Regions from separate parts of the Lysinibacillus sp. 2017 genome, predicted to be linked through region 1. Evidence: a T-box and tRNA genes for the amino acid it is inferred to sense, from the RefSeq annotation. Region 1 holds a T-box; the other holds one or more tRNA genes.
The links. The T-box of region 1 lies ahead of cysS (cysteine--tRNA ligase). A T-box ahead of a tRNA ligase gene usually reads a tRNA of that ligase, here a tRNA-Cys.

Region 1 (3,397 bases):
AATCAATTAACTCTTGGACCCCTGATTTTTTTACACCTTCTGCAATCCAAAGTTTATTGATTTCTCGTCCTGCACGTAATGCTTCTAATACTGGATTTTTACCAGCAATCATTTCATTCGTAGTTTCCTCTGATTGTTCCACTTGCTCCACCTGTGGCTGAGGTTTTATTTCATGCGTTTTACGCTCTTGGAATTTTCGACCTTGTTGTTTACGATCGCGTTGTGTTCTTTCGGCCATTTTATGACACTCCTTTTGACTGTTCTACGATTTGTATTGCGTAGTCAATTATTTCATCTGCACGACCTTGTTCCCCGATTAAAAAGAGACTACCTAACACCGCCTCAAAACCTGAACTATTTCGATACGTGCGTACATCTGTATTTTTAGGGACTGAGCCTGACTTCGCATTTCGACCTCTGCGGAATGTAGCAAGTTCTTCCTCTGTCAAAAAATTTTCATCCATCATGCGATGCACAATCATCGACTGTGCCTTCGCTGAAACGTAGCTTGTCGCTTCTTTATGAAGTGTATTCGGCTTCGCTCTTCCTGATAAAATTAAATGTTCACGAATTCTTTGCTCAAGTACCGCATCGCCCATATAGGCAAGTGCTAATGCATTAATCTGTATTACATCATGTGGTGTTAAATTTTGCATTTATTGTCCTCGTTTCCAACGTGTTCCTTGACGAGTATCTTCTAAAACGATATCCATGCTTAATAGCTGGTCACGAATTTCATCTGAACGTGCGAAATCACGGTTTTTGCGTGCAGCAATTCGCTCTTCAATTAACGCTTCAATCTCTTCATCAAGTAAGCCAGCTTCGACTTTCGCTTGAATCCCTAATACATTTCCGATTACATCAAACGTATTTAAAATGGCTTGTAATACTTCTTTGTCCGTATTTGCTTCGTTTAAATAAACATTTGCAATACGTGATAATTCAAACAATGCTGAAATGGCATTCGCTGTATTGAAGTCGTCATTCATCGCCTCTTCAAAATCAACTTTGATTTGCGCAATTTTTTCTAACCATTCTGCACTACCTTCAGCTAATCCAGCAGATGATACGATACGGTGTTCGACATTGGCGTAAGAAGTACGAATTCGGTCTAGACCATTTTTTGCTGCTTCTACTAGATCTTGCGCAAAGTTAATTGGATGACGGTAATGGACAGAAAGCATGAAGAAGCGTAATACTTGCGGATCGATTTGCTGACGAATATCATGCACTAAAATAAAGTTACCTAGTGATTTCGACATTTTTTCGTTGTCGATATTGATATACCCGTTATGCATCCAATAACGCGCGAATGTTTTATCATTATGTGCTTCAGATTGCGCAATTTCGTTTTCATGGTGAGGGAATGTTAAATCTTGACCGCCTGCGTGAATATCAATTGTATCCCCTAAATGTTCACGTGCCATTACTGAACATTCAATATGCCAGCCTGGACGCCCTTCTCCCCATGAAGTAGCCCATTTTACTTCACCTGGTTTTGCTGCTTTCCATAATGCGAAATCTAACGGATCTTCTTTTTTCTCACCCGCTTCAATACGTGCCCCTACCTTTAAATCATCAATCGATTGATGACTTAATTTGCCGTATCCATTGAATTTACGTGTACGGTAGTAAACATCGCCTTGTGATTCATATGCATATCCTTTGTCGATTAGCACTTGAATAAATTCGATAATATCATCCATATGTTCTGTAACGCGTGGATGTGCATCGGCTTTTTTGCATCCTAAAGCTGTAATATCCTCAAAGTAAGCTGCAATGAAACGATCTGTTAATGCCGACGTTTCTTCACCTAACTCATTTGCTGCTTTAATAATTTTATCATCTACGTCTGTGAAGTTCGAAACGAATTTGACTTCGTAACCCGCGTATTGTAAATAACGGCGTACTGTATCATAAACGATAACAGGGCGTGAGTTCCCAATATGAATGTAATTGTAAACAGTAGGTCCACATACATACATTTTCACCTTTCCTTCTTCTATTGGAACGAAGGGCTCTTTTTGTCTCGATAATGAGTTGAAAATTTGAATGCTCATTGTAATTGCTCCTTTTTTAAACTTGTCATTTCCTTTTGAAATTGTTCAATTATTTTTCTATTTCATCAAAAATAAAAAACGCCCCCATCACTAAAATTAGTGACAGAGACGCATATTAGCGCGGTTCCACTCTGGTTGAAGAAGTACGATAGACCCCTTCCGCTTAAAGAGTCCGTTAACGAGGACAAGTCGATTTAACCTACTTAAAATTTCAATTAAATACTCAAAGGTGCATTTCTGCTTTGCCTTGACCTAGATCACTTTCAGACGATGATGATCCTCTCTAATAGGTATGCGCCACGTACTTCTCCTTCTCAACGTGATTTCCGCTATATACAATGTATATTCATTTTACAGTTAATTTCTGAAAAATCAATTTATTTGGCTATTAGTTTGCAAATTGCTCTACGCGAGCGATTGCTTTTGCTTTACCAATTAAAGAAATTGAGTTTGGTAATTCTGGGCCGTGCATTTCACCCATGATAGCTACACGAATTGGCATAAATAAGTTTTTACCTTTTACGCCTGTTTCCTTTTGAACCGCTTTAATCGCCGCTTTAATTGAAGCAGCATCAAATGACTCTAAGTTTTCTAATTGTACTTTAAATGCAGCCATAACTTGAGGTACTGTTTCACCAGCTAACACTTCTTTTGCTTCTTCATCATATGAAACTTCATCATTGAAGAATTGGGCAGTAAGTTCAACGATTTCAGCACCGAAGCTCATTTGCTCGTGGAAAAGGCTGATTAATTCAGAAACCCATGCATGTTGTTCTGCTGTTAATTCTGCAGGGAGTAATCCTGCTTTTTGTAAATGTGGTAAAGCTAGAGCTACTACATCTTCAGGTGATAATTTTTTGATATATTGGTTGTTCATCCAAGTAAGCTTTGTTTTATCAAACATTGATGGTGATTTTGATAAACGTTTTTCATCAAATAACTTAACGAACTCGTCATGTGAGAAAATCTCTTCTTCACCTTCAGGAGACCAGCCAAGTAACCCGAAGAAGTTGAACATTGCTTCTGGTAAATAACCAAGATCTTTATATTGCGCTACGAATTGAATAATCGATTCGTCACGTTTCGATAATTTTTTGCGGTCTTCATTAACGATTAATGTCATATGACCAAAGCGTGGATATTCCCAACCAAATGCGTCGAATACCATCATTTGTTTTGGTGTATTTGATAAATGCTCTTCCCCACGGAATACATGTGTCATTTCCATGAAATGGTCATCTAATACTACGGCATAGTTGTAAGTAGGGATACCATTTGCTTTAACAAGTACCCAGTCACCAACGTCTTTTGATTCGAATGATACATCACCGCGTACT
Region 2 (3,397 bases), 460 kb from region 1:
GTTGGTAGAGCATCCGGCTGTTAACCGGCAGGTCGCAGGTTCGAGTCCTGCCTTCGGAGCCATCTAAATCTTGGAGAGTTGTCCGAGAGGCCGAAGGAGCACGATTGGAAATCGTGTATGCGGGTAAAACTGCATCAAGGGTTCAAATCCCTTACTCTCCGCCAGCCAAACTTTAAAAAATGGCCCGTTGGTCAAGCGGTTAAGACACCGCCCTTTCACGGCGGTAACACGAGTTCGATTCTCGTACGGGTCACCATTTACATTTATGAAGTCCAGCATGGAGGATTAGCTCAGCTGGGAGAGCACCTGCCTTACAAGCAGGGGGTCGGCGGTTCGAGCCCGTCATCCTCCACCATTAATTAACTTAATAATATTGTCGCGGGGTGGAGCAGTGGTAGCTCGTCGGGCTCATAACCCGAAGGTCACAGGTTCAAGTCCTGTCCCCGCAACCAAAATGGTCCCGTGGTGTAGCGGTTAACATGCCTGCCTGTCACGCAGGAGATCGCCGGTTCGATCCCGGTCGGGACCGCCATTTTATAAATAATACATATATGGGTCAGTAGCTCAGTTGGTAGAGCATTAGATTGAAGCTCTAAGTGTCGGCGGTTCGATTCCGTCCTGACCCACCATATAAATATAAAAGATAATTTTTGCCGGTGTAGCTCAGTTGGTAGAGCAACTGACTTGTAATCAGTAGGTCGAGGGTTCGACTCCTTTCGCCGGCACCATTACCTGGAGGGGTAGCGAAGTGGCTAAACGCGGCGGACTGTAAATCCGCTCCTTAGGGTTCGGCGGTTCGAACCCGCCCCCCTCCACCATCTTTATAGGGGCATAGTTTAAAGGTAGAACTACGGTCTCCAAAACCGTCAGTGTGGGTTCAATTCCTACTGCCCCTGCCAATTCTAATTAAACAAAATAATAATAATGGCGGTTGTGGCGAAGTGGTTAACGCACCGGATTGTGATTCCGGCACTCGTGGGTTCAATTCCCATCAGTCGCCCCATCTTTTATTTACGTTTAAGAGGTAAAATTAAATTATAATATATTGGCGGTTGTGGCGAAGTGGTTAACGCACCGGATTGTGATTCCGGCATTCGTGGGTTCAATTCCCATCAGTCGCCCCATTTATATATAATACTTAAAATTTTGGGGTATAGCCAAGCGGTAAGGCAACGGATTTTGATTCCGTCATGCCCTGGTTCGAATCCAGGTTCCCCAGCCATTTTTTATTTTGCGGAAGTAGTTCAGTGGTAGAACACCACCTTGCCAAGGTGGGGGTCGCGAGTTCGAACCTCGTCTTCCGCTCCAAAATACGGCGGCATAGCCAAGTGGTAAGGCACAGGTCTGCAACACCTCTACCACCGGTTCAAATCCGGTTGCCGCCTCCATTTTTTATCTAATCGGTTAAACCGGTTTTTTTTTACCTTTTTTTATTTTGCCGATATGGCGGAATTGGCAGACGCGCCGGACTCAAAATCCGGTTCCTTCGGGAGTACCAGTTCGACCCTGGTTATCGGTATCTGATTTAAGGTTTAACTGTCATAAACCTTATTACATCAAGACTTCTAGTATTTATACTAGGAGTCTTTTTTGTATTTATAGACTTAAAGCACTTTAATGATGAATCCGATAAGTAGAATCCTATGCGGAGGTATATTAATGGCTAAAAGAAGAAGTATAAATTTAACTAATGAAGAATTAAATTTAATTAGTTTTTTTTAATTAGATATATATTAATTGAAATTCTTAATGCTAAGATATGTGACTTAGTATTAAGAGACCTAAAGACTCCAGCATAACGCCTTTCGTGGCTTTTCCTTTGTACTCATTTCAGCCTTATTGTAATTCAATTATAAAATAATAAATTTTATATAGTATTAGTTAAAGAGAACCGTATCATAAGTAAGTGCGGTTTATAAAAAAAACAACTTCATGCCCATTCCCACTACATCTTAAATAAAAGTTGGTTTACGTTGTTAGTGTCGGATACACAAGATACTAGGTAATATCATTTTGGAATATGGTATAGTTAAATATTGGATGAAGGAGGTGTGGTAAGATGAAAGGTTGTTTAGTTTCCATAATAGGAATAATAGGATTAGGATTAGGTGTTGCTGTTTCGTTATTTGCGCATGCGATTGCATCAGGTATTCAATCAAATGAATTAAGTGAACAAGGAAATATCTCATTATTTTGGGTAGCTATTGGTTTTGTAGGGTTATTATTCATTTCAAAAAAACCAAAGTTTGGTGGGATTCTTCTTATTTTAAGTGGGTTAGTAGTAGGTTCTTTAATGCAGCCGATTGGCTATATAGCTACGGTACCTTTAGTGCTTGCAGGGATAATTGGTATGATTGGCAATAAAAAAGTTGCTTAGGAGGAATTATTAATAGGTTGTTTAAAAGGATTATTAAAGCTGATTATGGTTATAGTTATAGGTGGTTTATCATTTCTTTTAATAATTGGAATGTTTGTAAATAGTTTAAGAGACGGTGGTACAACCAATAATATTGAAGGCGGTATATTTCAGGATTCAAATGAAGTATTAAATATTTTGAATGAGGATCTATTAGGCATTAGTCAAAAGAGCCAGGACGAAATATTTATAGTTGTTGAACGTTATTCGAATACATATGGAACACAATCACTATCACCAGAAGAACAGCAATTATTTGATGAAATAGGAAGATTAGTGATTTATTACGGAGAATATTATAGTTCCTCTGGGAGTAATGAATATTCTCAAATGAACTATTCCCGTGATATGTATGGAAAATTCCTGGAGCAGCGACAAGTGTTGAAGCAGCAATTCGGATTAAAGTATACTCAGTAGTGAGTGATTCAAGAGCGAACATTTAGAAATAGTCTTAAACCGAATATATAGGTAACGCTGAACCGTATCGTAAGTAAATGCATCAATTAATATTTAATAAAAACTATTTATTACATTAAGCCTTTTTATTTTCTAGATGAATCCCTAAGAATGAAATTACTATTATAAAATAAACATTTTATGGTTTACATTTTAAATCACCACGATAGAAGAATATCGAGGTGATTTTATAATGGAAAAAAACATTTATAAACAGAGCGAAAGAAAATTTCTGAAGCTCTTAAAGGTAGAAAACTCGGAAAGAATGCTAGATCAGCGGAAAGAAGAATCGATTCTATTTTATCGAAAATATTTACAATTAATCATAATAGTTACTAATCATGTTCGGAAAAATTGGACAGCGAAGAATCCTTGAGAAATCAAGGGTTCTTTTTTTATTGGAAAAATGTATTTCAATCAAGTGAATTTTATTATAAAAAGTAGAAACTTATACATGCAAAATATAGCTTGTTCATTAAACTTCCTTTAAAATTAATATCATTGTGGAACTTATTGTATTTAACG

Region 2: it encodes a tRNA-Cys, which carries the amino acid that the T-box ahead of cysS (cysteine--tRNA ligase) is inferred to sense. The anticodon was not compared.

What each region holds. Positions count from the first base shown of each region.
Region 1 covers NZ_CP029002.1:3,657,748-3,661,144, forward strand. The annotation lists gene rlmB (23S rRNA (guanosine(2251)-2'-O)-methyltransferase RlmB) at 1-238, opposite strand, end outside; gene DCE79_RS17990 (Mini-ribonuclease 3) at 240-656, opposite strand; gene cysS (cysteine--tRNA ligase) at 657-2,060, opposite strand; T-box leader at 2,162-2,387, opposite strand; gene gltX (glutamate--tRNA ligase) at 2,449-3,397, opposite strand, start outside.
Region 2 covers NZ_CP029002.1:3,194,397-3,197,793, reverse strand. The annotation lists tRNA gene DCE79_RS15705 (tRNA-Asn) at 1-62, shown strand, start outside; tRNA gene DCE79_RS15700 (tRNA-Ser) at 73-164, shown strand; tRNA gene DCE79_RS15695 (tRNA-Glu) at 182-256, shown strand; tRNA gene DCE79_RS15690 (tRNA-Val) at 280-355, shown strand; tRNA gene DCE79_RS15685 (tRNA-Met) at 378-452, shown strand; tRNA gene DCE79_RS15680 (tRNA-Asp) at 457-532, shown strand; tRNA gene DCE79_RS15675 (tRNA-Phe) at 554-629, shown strand; tRNA gene DCE79_RS15670 (tRNA-Thr) at 653-728, shown strand; tRNA gene DCE79_RS15665 (tRNA-Tyr) at 735-818, shown strand; tRNA gene DCE79_RS15660 (tRNA-Trp) at 826-899, shown strand; tRNA gene DCE79_RS15655 (tRNA-His) at 928-1,003, shown strand; tRNA gene DCE79_RS15650 (tRNA-His) at 1,049-1,124, shown strand; tRNA gene DCE79_RS15645 (tRNA-Gln) at 1,148-1,222, shown strand; tRNA gene DCE79_RS15640 (tRNA-Gly) at 1,234-1,308, shown strand; tRNA gene DCE79_RS15635 (tRNA-Cys) at 1,315-1,388, shown strand; tRNA gene DCE79_RS15630 (tRNA-Leu) at 1,438-1,519, shown strand; gene DCE79_RS15625 (hypothetical protein) at 2,060-2,377, shown strand; gene DCE79_RS15620 (hypothetical protein) at 2,468-2,833, shown strand.